Regions from separate parts of the Blautia sp. KLE_1732_HM_1032 genome, predicted to be linked through region 2. Evidence: riboswitches for the same ligand, from Rfam matches in the RefSeq annotation. Region 2 holds a riboswitch; the other holds the start of a gene.

Region 1 (4,218 bases), 1.6 Mb from region 2:
AATAAACTTTATATGTTGTGTATAATTTCAAAAAAATTCCAAAAAACATTTGACAGAATATAAAATCTATGCTAATATATGTCTTGTCGCTGAGGGAAACACTTGAAACGATAAGACATATGCGATAGTGGCGTAGTTGGTAACGCGCGACCTTGCCAAGGTCGAGACCGCGGGTTCGAGCCCCGTCTATCGCTCTTCAGAACTCTGAGTTTTTCAGAGTTCTTTTTTATTTTTAAAACTATCCTTTTTCGATCAAAAAGTCCCGGGTCTGATCTCTTTTTTCCAGAAATTCAGATTCGGGACTTTATATTTTTTATCTTTTATTTCAGCTGCATATCATGGCCAAGGCATGCATCTTTTAGTGGTGGAAAAGGCGGATTCCTGTAAATGCCATCACCATTCCATACTTATTACATGTATCGATAACTGCGTCATCACGTACAGATCCACCCGGCTCTGCAATATATTTTACACCGCTCTTATATGCGCGCTCGATATTATCACTGAATGGGAAGAATGCATCGGATCCCAGTGTCACGCCGGTAAGACCATCCAGCCATGCTCTCTTCTCTTCTTTTGTGAACACTTCCGGCTTCTCTGTGAATGTCTTTTCCCATGCACCATCTGCAAGGACATCCATATATTCCTCACCAATGTAAACATCAATGGCATTATCTCTCTCCGCACGTGTGATCGTGTCTTTAAACGGAAGCTCCAGTACTTTCGGACACTGACGGAGATACCAGTTATCTGCCTTCTGACCTGCAAGGCGTGTACAATGTACACGGGACTGCTGTCCTGCACCAACGCCGATAGCCTGTCCGTCCTTAACAAAGCATACAGAATTGGACTGTGTATATTTCAGGATGATCAGAGAAACCTTCATATCTCTCTTGGCTTCTTCCGTAAGCTCTTTATTCTCTGTTACAATATTGGAGATCAGCGCATCATCAATTGCCAGCTCCTGGCGGCCCTGCTCAAAGGTGACTCCAAATACCTGTTTGTGCTCCAAAGGTTCTGGAACATAGTTTTCATCGATCTGGATCACATTGTAATTGCCTTTTTTCTTCTGCTTCAGAATTTCAAGAGCCTCCTCTGTATATCCTGGTGCGATCACACCATCAGAAACCTCTCTCTTGATCAGCATTGCGGTATCTTTGTCGCAGACATCAGAAAGAGAAATAAAATCACCAAATGATGACATACGATCTGCACCTCTTGCTCTTGCATACGCACATGCAAGCGGGGAAAAATTCTTCCAGTCCATATCATCTACCCAGTAGATCTTTGCCAGTGTCTCATTCAGCGGAAGTCCGATGGAAGCACCTGCCGGAGATACATGCTTAAATGAAGTTGCTGCCGGAAGTCCGGTTGCTTTCTTAAGGTCACGTACCAGCTGCCAGCCATTAAAGGCATCCAGGAAGTTGATGTATCCTGGTCTTCCGGAGAGTACCTGGATCGGAAGCTCACTTCCATCTGCCATATAGATCTTTGATGGTTTCTGATTTGGGTTACATCCGTATTTTAACTGTAATTCTTTCATGAAAAAGCTCCTCCGTTCTCTGTGATATCCCTATTTTCTTATTTATTCTTGTTTACGATCCTGGATTCATATTTTCCTGTCTCAATGTCAATAAAACGAACAAAGAGAGAAACTTTATTATCCTGGTTCAGGCTCTTCCAGAGGAGATCCGTAAACTCATCAATATCGCTTGGGATCTCTACCAGCTTCGGCTCTCCCTCGAAACTTGGAAGTGGATTTCCATCGCATTTATAAGTATGGATAAAACGTCCCTGTCCTGCCGCCGCATTCTCATAGGCAAATGTATAACGAAGACAGGAATCCGGATTTCCGTTATTGCTCTTTAAAATAGACATCGCATAATTGAATTTACCGTCTTCAACATGAAGAACACCTGAAATACGAGGTGTATAGTTCGGCGCATCCGGCTCAAACTCTCTGCTGCGGAGAGACTGTTCAAAGGTGAGCTGTCTGTCCATTCCCTCATAGATCGTATCTGTCTGATCACCGTTTGTTACGATGGTCTTATTTCCAAGGACACGTACCGGTGCATAAATGATCAGGCTCGGGTCTGTAAGCTTGGACGGATCAAAAGCCTGTGTACGGATTCCTTCCCCATCCTCAACAAAAATACGGTTTCTGCTGTTCTCGCTTCTTCCCATAATAAAATATGCAGTAACTGCATGTTTCCCGTCAGCGGAACGTCCGATCACAATTCCTCTTCCCGGATAGGAATTTTCTTTCAGTTCTTTTTCAAGTGAAAATGTCGTCATTTTTCACAGTCCTCCTTGTCTAATGTAAGGCCCGGGGCTTATCCCAGGATATGAACGGTAACAAAAAACCGCCTGGACACCCCTTATCAGGCTGCCCAGGCGGTCGGCTTCTCACTTCACTGCACTCCCTGTAGGTAATCCTACTTTCCGCCAGTCATGCAGCTTCTGCTGTTATACTACAATACTTCTTCTTAATTTTCAAGCCCCTATTTTCAGAAATTATTTTTCCAGACTTCTTGTTGCTCACAAAATAAACAATAACACTTTATTTCCCCTGTAATGCATAATCTGTCTGGATCTGTGCTGCAATGTCTGATTTCATCTGGATCCATGCATCGGGATTTTCCACGTAATACTTCGGACAGTCTTTACCTGTGACATCATAATGACGGATCACCTGATCCGAAGTCAGTCCAAAGCGTGTACAAAGCCACGCTGTCAGCTTTACCGCCGAATCATAGGTTGCTGTATTAAACTGCCCTGTTTCATCCGGATGGCAGCATTCAATGGATATGGTATCTACATTTCTGGAATTTGTGGCATAGGATATTTCTGAAGTGGGAATACATTGTACCACTTCTCCCTCCAAACCTATCACAAAATGACTGCTGACTTTGTTGTCCTGCGTTGTCGCAAGATTTTCAAAATAATTCCGGTTGGATATGGCAGTAGATCCCGGATTGGCCGTATAATGAATGGCTATATAATTTACCTGTTCGATAGAAATCTGTGGTCTGGAATAGGAATTCGGTGTCAGAAGCTCCACATCAATAAAAGGTGCTCCTTCTGCCTGCCATTGTTCCGGTCCGCCATTTCCGCTGGCATTCCCGGATATTTCTTCCTGTCCGGACTGAGTTTCACTCTGTTCCATGCGCATCTCAAAAAATGCGTATCCTAACGCACACGCAGCAAAAGCAACGATCACAATGATACATATCAGCACAATCCTCTGTAGGATCTTGATCGGGTTCTTTTTTCTCAAAGACTTCTTTTTTCTTCTGGAAGACCCGGAGGAAGTTTTCTTTACGGAAACAGGCCGCCCGCTATGGGACGGCCTGGGTGACTTTTTACCGGTCTTACCTTTTTTTCCTTTATTATTCATCTACACTGTAGTTTGGAGCCTCTTTTGTGATGTGGATGTCATGTGGATGTGACTCTTTAAGAGATGCAGCTGAAATCTTGATGAATCTGCCTGTTGTCTTCAGCTTCTCAATATTTTCTGCTCCACAGTAACCCATACCGGATCTTAAACCACCGATCAGCTGGAATACGGTATCCTCAACATGTCCTTTATACGCAACACGACCCTCAACACCCTCCGGCACAAGCTTCTTTGCATTCTCCTGGAAATAACGATCCTTGCTGCCATTCTCCATAGCTGCGATAGATCCCATTCCACGATATACTTTATATTTTCTTCCCTGATAAAGTTCGAATGTTCCCGGGCTCTCGTCGCATCCTGCGAACATGCTTCCCATCATGCAGACATTGGCACCTGCTGCGATGGCCTTGGTGATATCTCCGGAATATTTGATACCGCCGTCTGCAATGATCGGGATTCCGTAGCTGTTAGCCACTTCATAACAATCCATAACTGCAGTAACCTGCGGAACACCAATACCTGCAACAACACGTGTTGTACAGATAGATCCCGGTCCGATACCAACTTTGACTGCATCTACTCCAGCCTCGATCAGAGCCTTGGTAGCTTCGCCTGTTGCAACATTACCTGCGATTACCTGAAGCTCCGGATATGTTACCTTGATCTCGCGGACTGCTTTTAAAATGTTTTCTGAATGACCATGTGCAGAATCAATTACGATCACATCTACATTAGCCTTCACAAGCGCATCAACACGTGCAAGCACATTTGCTGTGATACCAACCGCAGCACCACAAAGAAGTCTTCCCTGTGCATCCTTG
Region 2 (4,218 bases):
GGCTTTGTCCTGGCGGCAGCCGGAAGTGCAGTAGGAGTTGGAAATATCTGGAGATTTCCATATCTCTGTGCCAAAGATGGCGGAGGACTTTTCCTGCTGGTTTATCTGGTACTGGTACTGACTTTTGGATTTGTACTGTTGACAACGGATGTAGCACTTGGGAGAAAGACAAAGAAAAATGCATTGAGGGCTTTTGAATCTCTTGATCCAAAGTGGAAATTTTTAGGACATTTAACGTTTATGGTTCCGGCATTGATCATGACCTATTATTCTGTTATCGGTGGATGGATTGTAAAATATTTTTTTACTTATATTATTTCTGATGGGAAAGATGCGGCTTCAGATGTATACTTTACATCATTTATTACATCAGATATTGCACCCGTTGTATTTATGCTGATCTTTCTGGCACTGACTGCCTGGATCGTATTTCGTGGTGTGGAAAAGGGAATCGAAAAGTTTTCCAGGATCATTATGCCGGGGCTGATTCTTCTGATTGTGATCATTGCGATTTTTTCACTGACACTGTCCCATACTGATACGGATGGAACTGTCCGCACCGGTATGCAGGGGCTGGCTGTTTATCTCAAACCGGATTTTCATGGACTGACGGTAAAACGTTTCCTGGAGATCCTTCTGGATGCGATGAGCCAGTTATTCTTTTCCTTAAGTGTATCTATGGGAATCATGATCACTTATGGTTCTTATGTGAAAAATGAAGTTAATTTAAATAAAGCAACAAATCAGATTGAGATCTTTGATACCGGCGTTGCATTTCTTGCAGGAATGATGATCATACCGGCTGTTTTTGTATTTCTCGGAAAGGATGGAATGGCTTCCGGCCCAAGTCTGATATTTATCTCACTGCCAAAGGTTTTTGATGCCATGGGAGTATTTGGCCGTCCGGTGGCAATTGCATTTTTCCTGATGATGGGATTTGCGGCACTGACTTCCTGCGTGTCTGTCATGGAGACACTGGTTGCAAACTGCATGGAACTCTATCACAAACCCCGTAAAAAAATGTGTGGTGCTGTCGGAATCTATTCTCTTGTTACAGCAGTGCTGATCTGCCTTGGTTATAACAAACTGTATTTTGAACTTAAACTGCCAAATGGTTCCGTTGGACAGCTGCTGGATGTGATGGATTATATTAGCAACAGTTTTCTGATGCCGTTTATCTCACTTTTGACAAGTATTCTGATCGGCTGGGTGATCGGCCCTGACTGGATCATAGGAGAAGTGGAACGAAATGGGGAACACTTCAAACGGGCAGGGTTATATCGCTTTATGATCCGTTATGTAGTGCCGGTTGTAATGCTGATATTATTCCTGGTATCTACAGGATTTGCAGATTTGATTTCATAAGTGTGGTAATATGTTTATGGCGTCTGGACAGTCGCATTAACGGATGACCAGTACAAGATACGATTAAATAACAGAGGATTTGATGAAAAAAGATATGTACGAATGTTGGAGAGAAAACTAATACATAGAACGGAAATGATTCAGAAAATTAGACTTAGCTCACTTTAAAAGTGAAAAAATAATTTGATAATTTCTTGACAAGTACTAATAAATATGTTAGTATTCAATCATCAAATTAATAAAGTCTTCGGTGACTGACGGAGTTGTGGGATAACCACGAGGGAGCCGGAGATTCGATGAGTCGACCGTCTGGGCAGTATTTGAAAAACTTCAGATACTGCTCTTTTTTATGGGATAAAAGATGCAGACGGTTGCAGCGGAGAAAGGAGAACATTATGGGATTTAAAAGTGACATCGAGATTGCACAGGAGTGCACAATGGAGCCAATTACCAAGATTGCAGAGAAAGCAGGTATTGATGACAAATATCTGGAGCAGTATGGTAAATACAAAGCAAAGATTGACTATAATCTCCTGAAAGAAACAGACAAAAAAGACGGCAAACTGATTCTTGTGACAGCTATCAACCCGACACCGGCCGGGGAAGGAAAAACAACTACAACGGTAGGTCTTGCAGATGGAATGCAGAGACTTGGAAAAAATGTTATGGTAGCTCTTCGTGAGCCATCCCTGGGACCGGTATTCGGTGTCAAAGGTGGTGCGGCAGGCGGCGGCTATGCACAGGTAGTTCCGATGGAGGATATCAACCTTCATTTTACCGGTGATTTCCATGCAATCGGTGCGGCAAACAACCTTCTTGCAGCAATGATCGACAACCATATCTTCCAGGGAAATGAGCTGAATATCGACCCGAGAAAGATCACCTGGAGACGCTGCGTGGATATGAACGACCGTCAGCTTCGTAATGTAGTAGACGGACTTGGCGGTAGAACAAACGGTATGCCGCGTGAGGACGGATATGACATTACCGTAGCATCTGAGATCATGGCAGTTCTCTGTCTGGCAAGTGATATCAAAGATCTGAAAGAGAGACTTTCCAGAATCATCATCGGATATACTTACGGTAAGGTTGCTGAGCAGAAACCGGTAACAGCAGGAGACCTCCACGCAGAGGGTGCTATGACAGCACTTCTGAAGGATGCCCTGAAACCAAACCTTGTTCAGACACTGGAGCATGTTCCGGCGATCGTTCACGGCGGACCATTCGCAAACATCGCTCACGGATGTAACTCCGTAACCGCTACAAAGATGGCTATGAAGCTTGCTGATTATGCGATCACAGAGGCTGGATTCGGTGCTGACCTTGGAGCAGAGAAATTCCTGGATATCAAGTGCCGTATGGCAGGTCTTACACCAAGTGCAGTTGTTATCGTAGCAACCGTACGTGCCCTGAAATACAACGGTGGCGTTGCAAAAGCGGATCTTAACAATGAGAACCTTGAGGCTCTTGAAAAGGGTATCCCGAACCTTCTGAAGCATGTAAGCAATATCAAAAATGTATACAAGCTCCCATGTGTGGTAGCTATTAACGCATTCCCGACCGATACCAAGGCAGAGCTTGATTTTGTGGAAGCAAAATGCAAGGAGCTTGGCGTAAACGTAGCACTTTCCGAGGTATGGGCAAAAGGTGGCGAAGGCGGAATCAAGCTTGCTGAGGAAGTGATCCGTCTTGTTGAAGAGCCGAATGATTTCACATATGCTTATGAACTGGAAGGCTCCATCGAGGACAAGCTGAACCAGATCGTACAGAAGGTTTACGGTGGAAAGAAAGTGGTTCTTACAGCAAATGCCCAGAAGCAGGCGAAACAGCTGGAGGCACTTGGATTTGGCAACTGCCCGATCTGTGTAGCTAAGACCCAGTACAGCTTAACAGACGACCAGACAAAGCTTGGTGCTCCGACAGATTTCGAGGTAACAGTAAGAAATCTTAAGATTTCCGCAGGGGCAGGATTTATTGTTGCACTGACAGGTGAGATTATGACTATGCCAGGACTTCCGAAAGTACCGGCAGCAACCAAGATCGACGTAGACGAGAGCGGTAAGATCACAGGACTGTTCTAATATAAAGATTTTTTGAGGGGAATTCAGATAGAAAGCGGTAGAGCCTGCAAAAATAGAGGTTCTGCCGCTTTTTCTTATATTGTTGTCTATTGCTCATGGCGGCGGTCCAGCCATTTACAGATGTAGTGGCCAACAATGTTCCCGGCCAGAAGGGTAAAGAACAAAGCAACATATTTCTGCATGGTGTTCACCTCTTTCATTCAGGATTGTATCTGCATTATATCATATTTCGAATGAAAATAATTGACTTTTTGCGGTGAATGGACTATGATGTGTGTAGCTAAAGAAAGTAATTATGCTTATCATGGGCAAAGCAAAACCCCCGGAAGTGGTCGAGACTTCCGGGGGTTTTTGTTTCGTTTATGTAAGGTGGTTTAATCCTTTCAGCTGGAGGTTCGGCAGCAACAGCATTATAGCATGTTCAGAACAAAAATGGTATAATATTATAAATTGTCAAGAATGTCAGCAATCTCCTGCTGCTTGTTGGGATAAAACTCACAATGTAGAGGAAAGTGCAGAGGGGACGCGCATGTGACATTTGCGTTAATTAAGAGGAATCCTATAGAAAAAATTGTAGAGATAAATGAATGTGGGGGGAAATATGGTATACACATGCAAATATAAATCGCTAATCGGAGATATTTTACTTGCCGCAGATGAAATCGGACTTACCGGTCTGTGGTTTGAAGGACAGAAATATTTTGCAAATACACTTCCCAAAGACCATATCCAACAGGAGACGGAAATTCTCACAGAAGCAAAAAAATGGCTG

The links. Region 2 has a riboswitch for ZMP and ZTP ahead of NQ489_RS04955 (formate--tetrahydrofolate ligase). Riboswitches for the same ligand answer to the same signal wherever they lie in the genome.
Region 1: it holds a riboswitch for ZMP and ZTP, as region 2 does, so the genes downstream of both, NQ489_RS12680 (IMP cyclohydrolase) here and NQ489_RS04955 (formate--tetrahydrofolate ligase) in region 2, are expected to answer to the same signal.

The regions. Positions count from the first base shown of each region.
Region 1 is NZ_CP102266.1:2,652,774-2,656,991, forward strand. Features, by position in the region: tRNA gene NQ489_RS12670 (tRNA-Gly) at 122-194, shown strand; gene NQ489_RS12675 (phosphoribosylaminoimidazolecarboxamide formyltransferase) at 359-1,543, opposite strand; gene NQ489_RS12680 (IMP cyclohydrolase) at 1,582-2,295, opposite strand; ZMP/ZTP riboswitch at 2,382-2,463, opposite strand; gene NQ489_RS12685 (peptidoglycan recognition protein family protein) at 2,561-3,277, opposite strand; gene guaB (IMP dehydrogenase) at 3,390-4,218, opposite strand, start outside.
Region 2 is NZ_CP102266.1:1,019,132-1,023,349, forward strand. Features, by position in the region: gene NQ489_RS04950 (sodium-dependent transporter) at 1-1,365, shown strand, start outside; ZMP/ZTP riboswitch at 1,606-1,687, shown strand; gene NQ489_RS04955 (formate--tetrahydrofolate ligase) at 1,761-3,446, shown strand; gene NQ489_RS04960 (methylated-DNA--[protein]-cysteine S-methyltransferase) at 4,048-4,218, shown strand, end outside.